Regions from separate parts of the Eubacterium sp. AF19-12LB genome, predicted to be linked through region 1. Evidence: a T-box and tRNA genes for the amino acid it is inferred to sense, from the RefSeq annotation. Region 1 holds a T-box; the other holds one or more tRNA genes.

What was found. A T-box is a leader RNA that pairs with one kind of tRNA and senses whether it is charged. The one in region 1 lies ahead of metG (methionine--tRNA ligase), so its partner is inferred to be a tRNA-Met.
Region 2: it encodes a tRNA-Met, which carries the amino acid that the T-box ahead of metG (methionine--tRNA ligase) is inferred to sense. The anticodon was not compared.

Annotation. Positions count from the first base shown of each region.
Region 1 is NZ_QUGP01000015.1:20,917-30,349, forward strand. It holds gene metG (methionine--tRNA ligase) at 1-1,147, opposite strand, end outside; T-box leader at 1,286-1,561, opposite strand; gene DWX29_RS11580 (hypothetical protein) at 1,664-1,870, opposite strand; gene DWX29_RS11585 (pitrilysin family protein) at 1,999-3,234, opposite strand; gene DWX29_RS11590 (HEAT repeat domain-containing protein) at 3,418-4,110, opposite strand; gene DWX29_RS11595 (insulinase family protein) at 4,205-4,783, opposite strand; gene DWX29_RS11600 (insulinase family protein) at 4,786-5,040, opposite strand; gene DWX29_RS11605 (hypothetical protein) at 5,174-6,070, opposite strand; gene DWX29_RS11610 (HEAT repeat domain-containing protein) at 6,353-7,048, opposite strand; gene DWX29_RS12855 (HEAT repeat domain-containing protein) at 7,100-8,083, opposite strand; gene DWX29_RS11620 (hypothetical protein) at 8,140-8,337, opposite strand; gene DWX29_RS11625 (hypothetical protein) at 8,703-9,137, opposite strand; gene DWX29_RS11630 (DUF4367 domain-containing protein) at 9,159-9,433, opposite strand, start outside.
Region 2 is NZ_QUGP01000005.1:7,875-17,307, reverse strand. It holds gene DWX29_RS06115 (Gldg family protein) at 1-1,935, shown strand, start outside; gene DWX29_RS06110 (DUF4340 domain-containing protein) at 1,935-2,591, shown strand; tRNA gene DWX29_RS06105 (tRNA-Val) at 2,928-3,000, shown strand; tRNA gene DWX29_RS06100 (tRNA-Met) at 3,008-3,081, shown strand; gene ispF (2-C-methyl-D-erythritol 2,4-cyclodiphosphate synthase) at 3,356-3,823, shown strand; gene DWX29_RS06090 (phosphatidylglycerol lysyltransferase domain-containing protein) at 3,827-4,738, shown strand; gene DWX29_RS06085 (GNAT family N-acetyltransferase) at 4,786-5,787, shown strand; gene cysE (serine O-acetyltransferase) at 5,880-6,533, shown strand; gene cysS (cysteine--tRNA ligase) at 6,538-7,944, shown strand; gene DWX29_RS06070 (ribonuclease III domain-containing protein) at 7,929-8,381, shown strand; gene rlmB (23S rRNA (guanosine(2251)-2'-O)-methyltransferase RlmB) at 8,406-9,146, shown strand; tRNA gene DWX29_RS06060 (tRNA-Thr) at 9,318-9,390, opposite strand.

The sequences.
Region 1 (9,433 bases):
CTTCTGTAACACCTGCGTTATTTACAACACCGCCAAAGTATTTATTTGACATTGAAATTGTTCTGTTTACAAGGTTTCCAAGTGTGTTTGCAAGGTCAGAATTCATTCTTTCAACCATTAATTCCCAAGTAATTGTTCCATCGTTTTCAAATGGCATTTCATGAAGAACAAAATATCTTACTGCATCTACTCCAAATAAGCTTGCAAGGTCATCAGCATAAATGATGTTTCCTTTTGACTTGCTCATTTTTTCTCCACCCTGAAGTAACCATGGATGTCCAAATATCTGCTTTGGAAGTGGAACGTCTAATGCCATTAACATAATTGGCCAGTAAATTGTATGGAATCTTAAGATATCTTTTCCAATCAAATGAAGGTCTGCCGGCCAATACTTCTTATATAATTCACCGTGATTTCCATCTACATCGTATCCAAGTCCTGTAATATAGTTTGATAATGCATCAATCCATACATAAATAACATGCTTTGGATCAAAGTCTACAGGAACACCCCATTTAAATGATGTTCTTGATACGCATAAATCCTGAAGTCCCGGAAGAAGGAAATTGTTCATCATTTCATTCTTTCTTGATTCCGGCTGAATAAATTCAGGATGTGTATTGATGTGTTCAATCAATCTGTCTGCATATTTGCTCATTCTAAAGAAATATGCTTCTTCCTTTGCAGGTGTACATTCTCTTCCACAGTCAGGACATTTGCCATCTACTAACTGTGATGTTGTAAAGAATGATTCACATGGTGTACAATACATTCCTTCGTATTCACCTTTGTAAATATCACCCTGATCATATAATTTTTTGAAAATCTTCTGAACCTGTTTTTCGTGGTCTTCATCTGTTGTTCTGATAAATTTATCATAAGATGTTCCTACCAAATCCCAAATTCGTCTGATTTCTCCTGATACTTCATCTACAAATTCCTTTGGTGTTACACCTTTTTCTGCTGCCTTTAATTCAACCTTCTGTCCATGTTCATCTGTTCCTGTCTGGAATCTTACATCATACCCCTGCTGTCTCTTATAACGTACAATGCTGTCTGCAAGGATTGCTTCGTATGTGTTTCCAATATGTGGCTTACCTGATGTGTAAGCAATGGCTGTTGTCAAATAATATGGTTTCTTTTCCATTTCAAATAAACTCCTTTTTTATTTATTCTAAAAACTCCCGAATATAGTTTCATAGGAATTGACAAAATCAACGAAAGTACAATTACGTTGCCTGTCGCCCGTAGTGGTACTAAATTAAAATAAGCACTCTCTTCTTTATGCAAAGACGAGAGTGCTTTAACTTCGTGGTACCACTTTACTTTATTCAGATATTAGTATCATTAATTACTGTATTCAAATACTATTCTTAATCCACTAACAAAACTATATCCGAATCTCATTTCACTTTAACGGGTGTATCCGTCACAGGTTTACTTTATGCTCGCCCATGCCGCTCCAAGTCCATCTTCCATAGTTCAACCTGTTGTCTGCTTTCACCTAATCAGACTCTCTGTAAACTGTATTCCCATGTACTCTTCTCTTCATTGCGTTTAATTATGCCAATTACTATGAGTGTATTATTTTTATGATTATTTGTCAATAATGAAAGCTGAATTGTCTATAGCACACGAATATCACATTATGAAATTTGTATTTCTACTCATCACTTTCTTCATCATCATCATCCATTTCTTCTATTTCTTTTATTACATCATTAATCGTATAAATAACTGACATTGCCGTTTCCTTTTTCTTATGCTCCAATAGCAGATTAATTATCATATCTTTATTGTCCTCGTTTGCAATATCATTCAAGCTGTTAACTACTGAATTTCTATTCTGATATTTTTTTGAATTTAGCATGGAAACCAAGTTATCAAAATATTCTTTCCGACCTAAGTTGTATAAAACAGCATATATGTTTATTTTTGTAAATTCTACTTTTTCATGTTTCAATCTGTAAATGTGTATAACTAACTTTCTGTTTCCTTTTATCTACCCTTTATCGGTCCCATTGCTATCAATGACATATTTTTATTTTTCAAAATTATTTCCGCCACTTTTTGCATTCTCTCATAATTAATCTTTTCATTTTCTTTTATTCGCTCATTAATTGTCAGTCCTATTTTGTTTTTTATGAAGTCATTTCCTAATTGAAAATTTAATTCTTTTGTTCCTTCTGTCCAATACCATAAGTTTTCTGTAAAAAAAGGCATATTTTTTTCTATATCTTCTTGTGAAATTACAGTTTTTAACATTTTTAGCATCTTAACAATTACATTTAAACTTAAATATAGCTGGTCTTTTTCAATAGAATAAACTATAGACCATACTGCTTTATCGCTAAATATTTCTCCATAAGAATATATATCATAAACCATTCCTCGTTTGTCTCGAATTTCCTGTTGTAAATAAGAGCCATCTCCTCCGCCAACTATACTGTTAAAAAACAAGAGTTCGTTTTCTTTTATTTGTTTTAAATCAACGTCAAAAATCAATTGCATATTTATTAAATTCCATTCTGGATAATTTTTCATTAAATAATTATGTTTTCTTTTGAATTGCCCATCATTCATATTGTTAGAATTTATTTTTTGTAAACATTCATTAATTGCAATTGCCTCAAATTTTTTGTTTATCCATATAATTTCCTCTTCGTTGATTGCCCCTGTTATAACAAGCAACATATTATCTTTGCAAAATATTTTTTTCTTATATTGGACTAATTTTTGCAAAGTAATTCTTTTTATATTAGATGCATTACCTAAAATACTATTGGACAAAGGATGTTTATTCCATATTACTCTGTCTATTATTTTTTGATTTTCATTATTATCCTCTTTCTCGCGTATTTCACTTATTACAACTTTTTTTTCACTTTTTAACTGTTCTTCTGTCCATTCGTAAGTTGTTATAATTTTTTCAAAGAGATTTAAACTTTTTTTCAGATATTTAGGTCTTACTTTTATATTAAAGCATAGCATTTCTTTATATGTTGTACCACGTAAGGTACTTCCCATTTTTTCTGCATATTCGTATATTTCTTTTTGCTTCATATTTCCCAGTTGTCTAAAATGCATATGCTCTAATAAATGTGTTATTCCATTATCGCCTTTATTCTCATATCTCGCACCTGCCTTTATATACAATCCTATTTCTATTGATTGTGCATTATCTATTGGATATTCTACTATTTTTAATCCATTATTTAATCTTTTTTCGTACATTATTTCCGCTCCTCCTTAACATATACATTTAAATATGGACTATAAAAAATCCTTAAGCATTAACCTTCCGATAAGTGATATTCTATATGACACACTTGGTTATGCTTAAGGATTATGTTTTAATATTATTCCCTATTTCCAAACGCTATAGCACACACATATCACATTATAAAATTTGTATTTCTACTCATCACTCTCTTCATCCTCATCCATTTCTTCTATTTCTTTTATTACATCATTAATCGTATAAACAACTGACATTGCCGTTTCCTTTTTCTTATGCTCCAATAGTACCTTAATTATCATATCTCTATTGTCCTCGTTCGCAATATAATTCAAGATGTTAACTACTGAACCTCTGTTTAAATATTTTTTTGAATTTAGCATGGAAACCAAGTTATCAAAATATTCTTTTCGACCTAAGTTGTATAAAACAGCATATATGTCTATTTTTGTAAATTGTACTTTTTCATGTTTCAATCTGTCTTCTAGATATTCTAGTAATTCATCTTCTTTATTAATCTTATCCGCTATATCTCCTAATGACAATATTGCATATCCTCTTACGTAACCACTCGTATCCTTTTTTGCTATTTTTTTTAGCAGATTGTAAGTTGTAACAGATTCGCTTATACATAATGAGTCGCAGGCATCCGCTCTTACCAGCCACTCCTTATCATTAGTTAGGCGTAACAATATTTCTTCTCCTTTTTCGTCACTTGATTCAACTAGAATTACTGCAACAAGATCTCTGATAAAAACTTCTTTATCATAAGATAATTTGTTTAATATACTATAATCATTTTCATCCAGTTCTTCCTCATATGATTTTTCTTCTATCTGTCTCAATATTTTTTCTTTTTCTCTAAATTTCATTTTTCTCCTCCTGTCTAAACACTTTTAAAAGTACCTTCAACATTGAATTTCATTACACATAAACTTCTATGATATGATTTCATTTATAACCATTCTACATTTCCAACCACTCTTTCAACCTCTGCCTCGTCAATCCCTTTGCATCACCCATTACAATCAAAGAAATGTTTTGATTTCTGAATATAACATTTGATACTTCTCTCAAACGATAATAATCTATTTTTTTATTTTCCTTAATTTTTTCTTTGATTGTTAATAATTCTTTTTTATTTATGAAATCATATCCCATCTGAAAGTTTAATTCATTGGAATCTTCTAGCCAAAACCATAGGTTGTCCGTGAAAAAAGTCATATTCATATCTATATCCCTTTGCGATATATTTTCTCTTAGATTTTTTTTAATCCACATAATTTTTTGCAAACCTGCTTGTAAGTTCTTTTTTTCGATAGAAAAAAAGATTGATAAAACTGCTGCATCATTATAAATTTCCACATACGAATATATATCATATACTAGCCCCATCTTTTCACGTATCTCTTTTTGCAATCGAGAGCCATCACCACCACCTATAATACTATTTAAAAACAGAAGTTCATTTTCTCTAATTAATTTCAAATTCACATCAAACGATAACTGAACATCTAATATATTCCACGAAGAATATTCTTTCACAACTATATTAGGTTCTCTTTGTATGTTGTACCTTGCGAAGAGCTTCCCATACATTCTGTCTCTTGATATATCTCTTCTTGAGACATTTCACCAAGTTGTCTAAAATGTATATGTTCAAGCAAATGTGTAATTCCATTATTTCTTTTGGTTTCATATCTCGAACCTGCTTTCACATATAATCCAATTTCAACTGATTTTGCATATTGAATTGGATAAAATATAAATGTTAATCCATTTGACAATTTGCTTACTCGCATGTATCTTTTCTCCCTTACTAAACTAAGTTATATAAAACAGTATATATGTTTATTTTGGTAAATTCTGTTTTTTCATGCATCAATATTTCTTCTCCTCATATATGTCTAGAAATATATAATTATATTTTCTTTATTAGTTAGTCAGCTCATTTAAACTTTTAAATAAGTATTTTTCTTTATTGCCTTCACTCATTATTATATTTGTTCCTAATGTATTGTTAATTACAGACGTAGAAACATAATGTTTATATTTACTTCCGTCCTTTGTCGTTACAATAATATTAATATCTACACTTTTATCTTCTCTTTCAAAATACTTGTACTCAATATTTGTAGTCTTTTTTCCATATCTTTTTTTAATTTGTTTTTTTATTAAATTTTTTACATCATCAGCTTTAGAAATTTTGCTAAATTTTTCTTCCGATAATGTCTTAACATCATAGTCCTGACACATTTCTTTCTTGCCATTCCATTTAATATGATACTTTTGCTGAGACAAACTCATCCATTCATTAAATTCCGGCTGTAGCACAGAATATGAATAATCATATGCATATAATTCTTCGTTTTCTAAAAATAAATTTATCTTATTTTGTTCAAAAACCTTTACTGCCTTATTTTCTTTTACTTTATATATTTCTGTATACATACTGTCATTCTGCCTTAATTGTGCAACATTAAAAATAATATAGTTTTTATTTTTTATAAACAACTCAATTGTTGTATCTTCTGTTGCAACAAATTCATCCGACAGTTTTTGACTATTTTTTCCACTTAAAAACCATAATTCAAATTTATTTTCTTTTTCCTCCTCTTTATTAGCTAAAATAAAAGCTTCTTTTTCGCCGTCGTTATCATAATCCTCAACAATCATTTTATATATATCTTTATCAGTCAGTTTCTTAATCTCATCTTTATAATAATCTGTTGACGTTTTTATTTTTTCTTTTTTAGTTGTGATATTTTCTGATGTGTCGCAACCAACTAAGACTATTATCGATATAGTCATTATAGTTAATATTTTCTTCATATTAGTCTCCGTTTCTTTCTATAAACATATTAATTATGTATACATTATGCATTTTCAATTGTACTTCCATTTCTGCATGTAACCTTTGTTAACTGATTGTTTGCATCATATTCTTTCTGTACTGTCGATGTTTCACCTATCTAAAAAATCCTTAAGCATTAACCTTCCGATAAGTGAAATTCTATATGAAACACTTGGTCATGCTTAAGGATTATGTTTTAATATTATTCCCTATTTCCCAACGCTATAGCACACGAATATCACATTATAAAATTTGTATTTCTACTCATCACTATCCTCTTCCATCTCATCCATTTCTTCTATTTTTTTTATTGCATCATCAATTGTATAAATAACTGACCTTGCAGTTTCCTTTTCTTTATATTCTAATAATATATTAATTATCATATCTCTATTGCTCTCATTTGCAATATCTTTCAAACTGTTTACTACTGCGCATTTATTAGAATATTTTTTTGAATTTGTCATTGATAACAGTTTGTCAAAATATTCTTTTTGACCTAAGTTATATAAAACAGTATATATGTTTATTTTGGTAAATTCTGTTTTTTCATGCATCAACATTTCTTCCAAAAATTTTATTAATTCATTTTCTTTGTGAATCTTAACCGCTATATCTCCTAATGATATTATTGCGTATCCTCTTACATAACCGCTTGTATCTTTTTTTGCTATTTTTTTTAGTATATTGTAAGTTGTAACCGATTCACTTATGCCCAACGAATCACATGCTTCAGTTCTTACCAGCCATTCCTTATCATTAGTTAAGCGTAATAATATTTCTTCTCCTTTTTCATCACTTGAGTCGACTAAAATTCTTGCAACAAGAGCTCTAATAGTCAGTTCTTTATCATACGATAATTCCTTTAATATGCTATAATCATCTTCATCGAATTCCTCCTCATATGCTTTATCATCTAACCGTGCCAATACTTTTATTTTTTCTTTATATTTCATTCTTTCAATCCTCCTGTAAATGTGTATATTTTCCAACAGGTTAATGTAATTTTATAGTTCTCTATCCCAAAACAAGTCGTTTTTTAAATCGTTTATTAACTCTTCTATCGAGTTAATTACAATTCTTTTATTCTCATTACTTCTACGTTTCTTTAATACCCTAAGTATTTCATCTTTATTATTTTCACTTGCAATATAATCCAGACTATTTATTACTGAAATCCTATTTATATAATTTTTTTCATTAATCATTTCCAATAAATTATATAAATAATTTTCTTTTCCAATAACGTATAACGATGTGTATATACATATTTTTATAAATGGCTTTTCCTTGTTTTTTATTTTTCCTTCTAAAAATTCTACAAGTTCATTTTCTTTATGTAACCTACGTGCAACATCTTCCAATGATCGTATTGCATAGCCCCTTACATTATCTGCTTTATCTATTTGAGCAATTTTTTTTAATGTCTCATATTCCACTAAAGTTTTACCAATACATAATGAGTCACATGCTTCAGCTCTTACTGATGAATCATTATCACCAGTCAATCGTAACAATATTTTTACACCTTTATCAGTATCAGAATGAATTAACATCTCTGCAACTTTTTCTCTTATACCATTTTCTTCATCCCATGATAATTTATCTAATACTTGCAATTCATATTCATTAAAGTTTCTTTCCTCTATATTTTTTTCTATCTTCTCCAACAAATCATATTTTTCCTTGTTTTTTATGTATATATAATCTCCTACTGAAATTCTTATAAATGGTTCTTCAAGTTTATCATAGGGTCCCCAAAAAGTACCATCTACCAATTCACCATCTATAGCCTTGATTTTCATTTTAGATTTTACATATACATTTACTCTATACGGAAAACTATATTCTTTCCTTAAGTGTTTTGCAAAATCCTTTAATGCTAATTTAACTTCTTCATCAGCATTAACATCAAATCTCAATCTTAAACCATTGCGTATATTATTACCTTTATAAACTTTTTCCCAATTGTCGCAATTCCATATATTCATATTATTTTCTTCCTTTATATTTATTATAACCTCTACCTGGTGTATGTTTTTTTGATTTAGCTGGCATATTTGTAACTTGCTATCGCCTGTCCACTTTCATCTATTATATTGGATACACTTGTACGTATATCTTTGTTGTAAAAATATGAATGCTCATTTTCATTTTCACAACGTATTGTCGCAATAATATTATTCTGTGGTCCTATTATATTATGGCTCGTAATATTTTCGCTTTCATCTGTTGTGTATAACACAACTTCTCCCTGATAAAAATAGTTAGTTACTGCACCATTATCATTTTTAGAAATTCTTTTTCCGTCATAATTATATGTATTTTCCTGTGTATACTTTATTTTTCCACTTGTATTTCCATTTCTGGATGTAACCTTTGTTAACTGATTGTTTGCATCATATTCTTTCTGTCCAGTCTCTGTTATTGTTGATGTTGCATCTATCTAAAAAATCCTTAAGCATTAACCTTCCGATAAGTGAAATTCTATATGAAACACCTGGTTATGCTTAAGGATTATGTTTTAATGTTATTCACAATACAATCTTTAGTATTTTATTTTCAACTTATTAATGTAACGTTACAGTATATTTGCCACACCTATATGTATTAATGCCAAACTTCACTGCTATACTTTGCTCCTGCTTCTACTAATTTAGAACCTGAATAAATTTTAACAACGACCTGTACTCTGTAATAATATCCCGAATCAACACTTACTGTTTTTGATAGTGTTTTCTTTCCTGTTCCTGAATAAGTCTGTGTCCATGTTTTATATGGTGTATATGCCTTATCACTCTTTGTACATCTTTGTAATGTCATTGTTATTTCGCAGGTTTTGTTGGCTGTCATTTTACATATACCCTCACATGCAGCCTTGTTTCCACTAATTGCTAATGTTGAAGTAATCTGGCTCATATTGGTATATCTTGGTGTTACACCCTCTATATCCGCATTTTGTAATTCCTGTGCTGCTACATTTGTATATGACATCATTACTACAACTCCCAAAAACATACATAAAAATTTTCTAAAACTCTTCATTAAAATTTCCTCCTCTAAATTTTAGTTCTTTTTCACACTCTCCGCTACCTTAACCAATTCTTCTTTGGTCACTCCGATTCCTTCTACTTCTATAAAATAATCATTCTCTTTCCATAACAACTTATTTGTATTTCCAATTTCCTCATACTCTTTTTCAACATACATAGCTCTTTTTCCGTTGATATCCACATATTCAACTTTTGCATTTTCCGTATCTATTGAATATGTTGTACTATCAATGTCCTGTTCAAATGTAATGCTATTATCATTTACATCTGCATATTCTATGCATCTTG
Region 2 (9,433 bases), on a different contig from region 1:
ATTTTGACATCTCCTATTTCAGTTGGAAAAACAGTTGTAGGTAAGTTTTTGGCGTTGGTTACAATATATTTGATACCTGTTTTAATAATGTGTGTATATCCACTTATTTTATCCAGATTTGGCGAAGTGTCATTTAGATTGGCATACACAAATATATTAGGATTATTTTTATATGGCTGTGCATTTATTGCAATAGGTGTATTTATTTCATCCATAACGGAAAGCCAGGTTATATCGGCCATTTTAAGCATAGTAATTTTATTTATGGGTTACATGATGAACTCCTTAGAAAATATGATTTCATCTTCAGGAAATGTACTTACAAAAATACTTGGCGCATTTGATTTGTTGTCACCTGTAGATGAATTTATGAGTGGTGTAATTTCTCTTTTTGGAGTAGTTTATTATCTGACAATTATTGTTTTGTTCCTATTCCTCACTTGTCAATCAATACAAAAAAGAAGATGGAACGTATCTAAGGCAACTATTTCAACAGGTGTATTTAGCACGGGATTTATCGCTGTAGCAATCGTAGTAGCAGTATTTGTAAATCTTGTTGCAGGTAAGGTTACAGATAAATCTTCATGGGCAAGCATAGACATGACAGCATCTAAGTTGTATTCAATAACAGATGATACAAAGAAAATGTTGAAGAAAATAAATGATGACGTTGTTATCTATGTTATGGCAGCTAAAGATGGCAGTGATGATACAATAAAGAAAACATTAAAAAATTACGAAAATAGCTCAAAGCATATAAGTGTTGAATATAAAGATACAAAATTAAATCCTTATTTTTACGCAGATTATACAGATTCAGCACCTACATCAAATAGTTTAATTGTTGTAAATAAAAAGACAAATAAGTCAAAGGTTGTAGATTACAATAACATTTATGAAGCAGATACAAGTTCATATTACACTACAGGCTCCACATCTTACACAGGATATGACTGTGAAGGTCAGTTAGACAGTGCTATATCATATGTGTTATCAGATAAGAATCCGGTTGTTTATCAGATAACAGGACATGATGAAATTGGAATGGGCTCGAAGTTTTCAGATGCAATTTCTAAAATGAATTGTGATGTTGAAGAAATAAAATTAGCAAGTATGGACAGTTTATCAGTTGATGATTGCGAAATGATAATGATTTTAGGACCTACAAAGGATTATTCTAAAGATGAGACACAGAAAGTTATTGATTATTTAAATGCCGGAGGAAAAGCAATTATTGCATGTGAGGCTTACAAGAGCGCACAGACAGATAAACCAAATTTTGAATCGATATTAGAAGCATTTGGAGTGAAAGTTGTTGAAGGTGTTATAGCTGAAAATGATACAGATTTCTACTCAAATCAGTACGGACCATTCTTTACATTTGCAAACGGCTCAGGAAGTTTTGCGTCAGGAATAGATAACTATATAATTGCTCCATATGCAAAAGGATTACAACAGGTAAATAAAGATGACTCTTCAATAACATATACATCTTTAGCAACAACATCAAAAGCAGTATCAAAAACACATTTGAAAAGTGCAAAAAAATATACTAAAGAAGATGGAGATGTTGAAGGAACATTTGATTTAGGAGCACAAATAAAGAAGAGTGTAACAAGCGAAAATGAAAATGGAGAAAGCACAACTACAGAAACCAACATTTTGGCGTTAAGTTCAGTTTATATGTTAGATGACAATATGAATGAACTTGTTGCAGACGCAAACCTTGAAATGTTTAATAATGCTTTAAGTGAGTATATTAATACAGATGATTCTGTAGAGACTTTGTCAATTCCTTCAAAGAGCCTCCAGGCTTCTCAGTTGACAATTACAGCATCAGTTTCAAGACTTGTAGGAATAATTGTTGCAGTTGTTCTTCCTATAGCTATTTTAGTTGCGGGAATCGTAATTTGGACTAGAAGGAGAAAGAGATAATGAATAAACAGAAAAAACAATTTGTTGTAGTAGTTATTTTGATGGCAGTATGTATCATTGGTTATTTTGGCGTTGGTAAATTTTATAAAAATCAGGAAGAAAAAGAATCTGAAAATAAAGAGGCAACTGCAATAACGGCATTTGAGTTAAAAGATTATGAAAAAATAACAGCTTTTAACTATATAGCAAATGGCACATCGATTACATTAACAAAAGATAGCGATGGAAAATGGCATGATTCAAGCGATGCATCAGTAAATATAAGCAAAGATTCAGTTGAAACGGATATGCTTGCAAAACTTGTGTCAGTAACTGCAGATGAAAAAATTGCTAAAAAGGACGACATATCTCAATATGGATTTACCATAGATGATAATGGAAATGTAATTGCAGAGACAAATACAATAGCGCTTACAGACGAGGATAACACAACGTATACATTGTATATTGGAAAAGAAAATCCTTATGATACAAGTAAATATTATATGATGGTTGAAGGTGATGATAATATTTATTTGGTTGACTCAGATATTCAAACGGCATTTTCGAAGAATGTATCAGATATAACTGAGACAACAACAGAAGCTGCGACACAAGAGAGCACAGAAGCACAGACAGAAGAAATAACTGATGAGGCTGAAGCGAGAACAAATTAGTAAGAAATAGTAAAATATTGAAAAATGTAAACATAGAACTGTGAAGACAGAACAAATAAATGGTTTTATGATTATCCCAAAAGTTGATTTATAATAATTAAATATAAATCAACTTTTGGGTATTATAATGATAAAGCAAGGGTGAAATTATAAAGATAGTTAAATTTAATTGATGTTAATTAATAAAAAATGATGAATAGAAAAGGTAAATTCAATCTTGTAAGAGTGAATTACACTACAAATTAAACTACTAGTTAAAAAAATTAAAAAAAATGAAAAAAGTTGTTGACAAAAGTTGCACAAATGGTTATATTAATAAAGCAGTTTGATTGCAACGGGATCTTAGCTCAGCTGGGAGAGCACCTGCCTTACAAGCAGGGGGTCACAGGTTCGAGCCCTGTAGGTCCCATTTATATGGCGAAGTAGCTCAGTTGGCTAGAGCACACGGTTCATACCCGTGGTGTCGAGGGTTCGAATCCCCCCTTCGCTACTTAAGAAGGTTCTGATTAAGGAAACCTTCTTTTTTTTCGTTTATTTAGAAGGTTTATGAAATTTATAAGAAAAAATTGAGCATTGATTATTTGTTACAAAACTTGTAATCTTTGTAGATAAAAATACATGAATAGTGTTATACTAAAAAATATGTGTCAGAGAGTGTATAAATATAGTATTTTAATTAACAAGTCGTATATCGACTGAGATATAGAAAAATGCTATAATATATATTTGAATTAATTTGTTGTATTTATTAAAGGAAATAGATTATGAGAATTGGAATGGGATATGATGTTCATAGATTAGGAAAAGAGAGAAAATTAATTTTGGGTGGAGTTACAATTCCGTATGAATATGGATTGATTGGTCACTCAGATGCTGATGTTGTTGTTCATGCTATTATGGACGCACTTCTTGGTGCAGCTGCACTTGGAGATATCGGAAAACATTTTCCTGACAATGATGAACAATATAAAGATATATCGAGTATTATATTATTAGAACACGTAGGAAAATTGTTAAAAGATAACAATTATACAATTGGAAATATTGATGCAACAATTATTGCACAAAAACCAAAACTTGCTCCATATAGAGAACAGATGGTAAAAAACGTAGCGAAAGCTTTAAATATAAACGAAAATCAGGTTTGTATTAAAGCAACGACAGAGGAAGGATTAGGATTTACAGGAGAAGGCTTGGGAATTTCATCTCAGGCGATTGCACTGCTTAATTAAGTTATGAAGGATGTAGAATTAAAAGATATTAGAATTGAAGATTACAATAAGTTACAGAAATATTATTTAATGAGAAGGCCAGAGACGGCAGACAGTAATTTGTTGGATTTATATATGTGGACTGATTGTTATCCAACACAATATTTTTGTAATGAAAAAGGTGTGATGTGGGTAGCAAAAAGCGAAGATAATAAATATTATTCTTCAGTTCCATGTTGCAGGAACGAAGATTTAAAAGAGTGCTTTTATGATACTCAAAAATACTTTAATGAAGTTTTAAATAAGAAGCTTGTTATGTATGTAGTTGATAAAGAAGCAGTTGATATTCTTAATTTGCCGGAAGATAAGTATACTGTAATTCCTGATAGAACTTATTATGATTATGTATATGATGCTCAAAAATTACAGACATTAAGTGGTAGAAAATATCATAAAAAAAAGAATCATTACAATGCATTTTGTAGGGAATATGAAGGAAGATATGAATTTAAACTGTTAGATAGTACGCATCATGATGAGATAATGGATTATTTGGAAAATTGGAAACAGCATAAAGAGCATACAGAAGAAAAAGAATTTATAGATTTTGAAGCAATTGGAATCAAATATCTTTTAGAACATGAAAATGTATTTGATTATAAAATCGGCTCAGTTTATATAGATGATAAATTAGAAGCGTTTACTATTGGAAATTACTACAAACAGGAAGATATGGTTTATATTCCTGTGGAAAAAGCTAATCCAAACATTCGTGGTTTATATACTTTTATATGTAGCGAGTTCTTAAAAGTAGCATTTCCAAATGCAGCAAAAGAAAACAGAGAAGACGATATGGGATTAGAAGGACTAAGAAAGTCAAAATTGTCATATAATCCAATATATATGGTTGAAAAATATACAATAATTCAAAAATAGTTTCTAATTGTTCGATTAGAAATTGTTTGAATATCAGGAGATGGAACATGATTAGATATTTAGAAAAAAACGAAAAACTGAATATCCGAAGTATTTATGAACAATGCTTTCAAGATAGTAAGGAATATACGGATTACTATATGAATAATTGTCTTAAGAATAATTTTGTTGCAGTTGATGAAGAGGACGGAGAAATTATTGGTGCAGTACATTTGATACCAAAGACTGTAACAACAGGTAAGCTTAAAACTAATGTATTTTATATATACGGTGTATCAACATTAGAAAAATACAGAAGAAAAGGTGTAATGAAATCAATATTCAAGTATATTCTTAGTGATATGTATGAAGATATGGAGGCATTCACATATTTGATTCCATCAGATGAGACAAACGCCATGATTTATAGAAAACTAGGCTTTGAGTATGTAATGGATAAAGAACTACAGAAAAAGGAAGAAGCAAGGAAAAAACCTAGCCATTCACTTATTCTTAGAAAGGCAGAGCCTTCTGATTTCCCAAGATTAGCAATTTTTGCTGAGTCGGCAATGGAAGAAAGGTATGATGTGTCTTTGACTAAAAATAGAGATTATTTTAAAAAAATGAATGATTTATTAGAAGTTGAGGATGGCAGAATCGAAATTTATGTTGAGAATAAGGTTGTTGTAGGATATCGAATAGTTGTAGATGATGAAGCAATTGAGGAAGTTCTTGACAATGAAACACAAAGTATGACATGGTTGCTAAATGAAAAAAAGCCATATGTCATGGCAAGAATTATAAATTTAAGAAAAACACTAAGACTTATAGGAATGAGAGGAGTAGGACAGTTTGTGATAGAAATTGAGGATTCAGTCCTTCCGGGAAATAATGGAAGATTTAAAATTTCCTATGAGCATACAAATATAAAAATGGAGCCAACAACTGAAGAAGCAGAGTTTCATGTTACAATTGGACAGTTGACACAACATGTATTTGGTTATAAATTAATTGATGGATTGCCTGAAGTCTGTATGAAGCACGGATTTTTTATTAATGATTATGTATAGAAATTATCATTACAAGTGTGTATAATCTATGTTGATATCTATGAATATAGGTTATTGATATTTATAGAAGGAAGTAAAAAGAGGGATTTAAAATGGGATTCATTCAATATTATAAAGAGCAGGTGGAAGTAATTAAGGATAGAGACCCTGCAATTAAAACAAATTTAGAAGCATTGTTATACCCAAGTTTTTGGGCAATATATAAATATAGAAAAGCTCATAAGTTATATGAAAAAGGACACGTATTTCGTGCAAGAATGATATCACAAAGAGCTGCAAGAAAGACTGGAATAGAAATTCATCCTGCAGCACAGATTGGTAAAGGATTATTTATTGACCATGGTCATGGAGTTGTTATTGGTGAGACAACAATAATAGGAGATAACGTAACTTTGTACCAGGGTGTTACATTAGGTGGTTCAGGAAAGGAAAAAGGTAAAAGACATCCAACTTTGCAGGATAATGTAATGGTTGGAGCGGGAGCTAAAGTATTAGGCTCATTTACAATTGGAGAAAATTCTAAAATTGGAGCAGGTTCTGTTGTTTTAGAAGAAGTGCCTCCGAATTCAGTAGTTGTAGGTGTACCGGGTGAAATTGTAAAACAGGATAATGTAAGAATGCCAAGGCTCGATTTGGATCAGGTTAATATGCCAAATCCTGTTCAGTTGGAAATAAAACAACTTAAAAAAGAAAATCTCGAATTAAAAGAAATAATGATGAAACTAGCAAATCATATTAAGGAGTAATAAGATGCAAATATACAATACGCTGACGAAGAAAAAAGAAATATTTAAACCGATAGACGAAAAACAGGTAGGAATGTATACATGTGGGCCTACAGTTTATCATTATGCACATATTGGAAACTTAAGAAGTTACATAATGGAAGATGTTCTTGAAAAAGAATTAAGATACGAAGGATATAATGTAAAAAGAGTCATGAACATTACTGATGTAGGTCATTTGTCAAGTGATGCCGACACAGGTGAGGATAAGATGCTTAAAGGAGCAAAAAGAGAACATAAGACAGTTCTTGAAATTGCAAAGTTTTATACAGATGCTTTCTTTAGCGATTGTAATAAATTAAACATCAAAAGACCTGATGTAGTTGAACCGGCAACAAATTGTATAGATGAATTTATTAAAATGATTTCCGGATTGTTAGAAAAAGGATATGCATATATCGCAGGTGGAAATGTATACTTTGATACATCAAAATTGGACAAATACTATACTTTGTCAAGCCATAATGAAGATGACTTGATGGTTGGTGTAAGAGATGATGTTGATGTTGATGAAAATAAAAGAAACAAGACTGATTTTGTATTGTGGTTTACCAAGTCAAAGTTTGACGATCAGGAATTAAAATGGGATAGCCCATGGGGAGTAGGATATCCGGGATGGCATATTGAATGCTCATGCATAAGTATGAAGCATTTAGGTGAAAATTTAGATTTGCATTGCGGAGGAATTGATAACATTTTCCCTCATCATACGAACGAAATTGCACAGAGTGAAGCATATATTGGACATAAATGGTGTAATTACTGGTTCCATGTTCATCATTTAAATGATAAGCAAGGTAAAATGAGTAAATCAAAAGGTGATTTTCTTACAGTATCTCTTTTAGAGGAAAAAGGATATAATCCACTTGTGTACAGAATGTTTTGTTTACAGTCTCATTACAGAAAACCATTGCAATTTTCGTATGAAGTATTAGATTCAGTTGCTGCAGGATATAAGAAATTAAAGAATAGAATTGCTAAATTAGACAAAGAAGGAACTGTTAATGAGGCAAAGGCAGCTGAATATAAAAAGAAATTTATAGAAATAGTTGGAAACGATTTAAATACAGCATCAGGTATTACTTTAATTTATGACTTATTAAAAGATGATGTAAATGATGCAACAAAGAGATACATTATTGAAGATTTTGATAAAGTATTATCTTTGGATTTATTGGAAAATGAAAATGCACAGGAAAGTTCAGACGTAGATTCTGAAATGGAACAGTATATTAATGAAATGATTTCAAAGCGAGCTGAAGCTAAGAAGGCAAAAGATTTTGCAACAGCAGATGCTATAAGAGAAGAACTTGCAGCTAAAGGAATTGTTTTGAAAGATACAAGAGAAGGAACAACATGGACAAAAGCGTAAATAATAACGACATTTTTAAAAGTATAAAAGAATCCATGGGATTAAAAGAAATTAATATTGTTGATTATTCACCTTTGACATTGGCTTACATTGGGGATGGAATTTATGAAATTGTAATCAGAACAATGATAGTTGATGAAGCAAACAGGCAGGTTAACAAAATTCATAAAGCAGCTGCAGATTTAGTAAAAGCTAAAACCCAATCAGATATGATACTTAGTCTTTATGAAGATTTGACTGAAGATGAGGCTCGTGTTTATAAGCGTGGAAGAAATGCTAAAGCTATAACAAGGGCAAAGAATGCATCAATGGGTGATTACAGAAGAGCAACAGGTTTTGAGGCTGTAATGGGATATTTATATTTGACTGAGCAGTCTGAAAGAATGATGGAACTTATAAAAAAAGGATTAAACAATATTAAAGAGGATAAGGAATAAGCTTTAAGATTAAGAGGAAATAGAATGAGATATAGCGAGTTGACTTTAGAAGGACGTAATGCTGTAATTGAGGCGTTCCGTGCGGGAAAAACAATCGATAAATTGTTTGTATTAGAGCATTGTCAGGAAGGCTCGATGAACACAATTATCAGAGAAGCTAAGAAAAAAGATACAATTATAAATTATGTTAAAAAAGAACGTCTGGATCAAATGTCTGAAACAGGAAAACATCAGGGAGTAATAGCGTATGTAGCTGCATATGATTATGCTACAGTTGATGATATTCTTGAAAGGGCAAGAGAAAAAGATGAACAGCCTTTCATTATAGTTTTAGACAATATTGAAGACCCACATAATTTAGGGGCAATAATAAGAACTGCTAATTTAGCAGGTGCACATGGAGTTATTATATCAAAACACAGAGCAGCAGGGTTAACAGCAACAGTTGCAAAGGCTTCAGCAGGTGCAATAAACTATACTCCTGTAGCAAAGGTTACTAATATAGCAAAAACAATTGAAAAACTTAAAGACCAAGGATTATGGTTTGTATGCGCTGACATGGGTGGAACAAGAATGTATGACCTTGATTTGAAAGGACCTATAGGTCTTGTTATAGGAAATGAGGGAGAAGGAGTAAGTAGACTTGTAAAAGAAAAATGCGACTTTATTGCTTCAGTGCCTATGTTTGGAGATATAGATTCCCTTAATGCTAGCGTTGCTACAGGTGTTTTAGCATATGAAATTGTAAGACAGAGAATGCTATAATATATTAAATGCTTTGTTTGATAGACAGAGAAGACTATAATGAATGAAATTCTGATAGAAAGATGATTATATAGTTTTAATTTTTTTAAAGTGTAATTAAAATTTAGCATTAAGTATTAAATAGAAAAAATAAGAATCAGCATCTGATTTGCTGATTCTTATTTTTTTAGAAGCTCCCGACGGGACTTGAACCCGAGACCTCTACCTTACCAAGGTAGCGCTCTACCGACTGAGCTACGGGGGCTTAATTAATTTAACTTAAATGATAATAACATAAAGATAGTGAA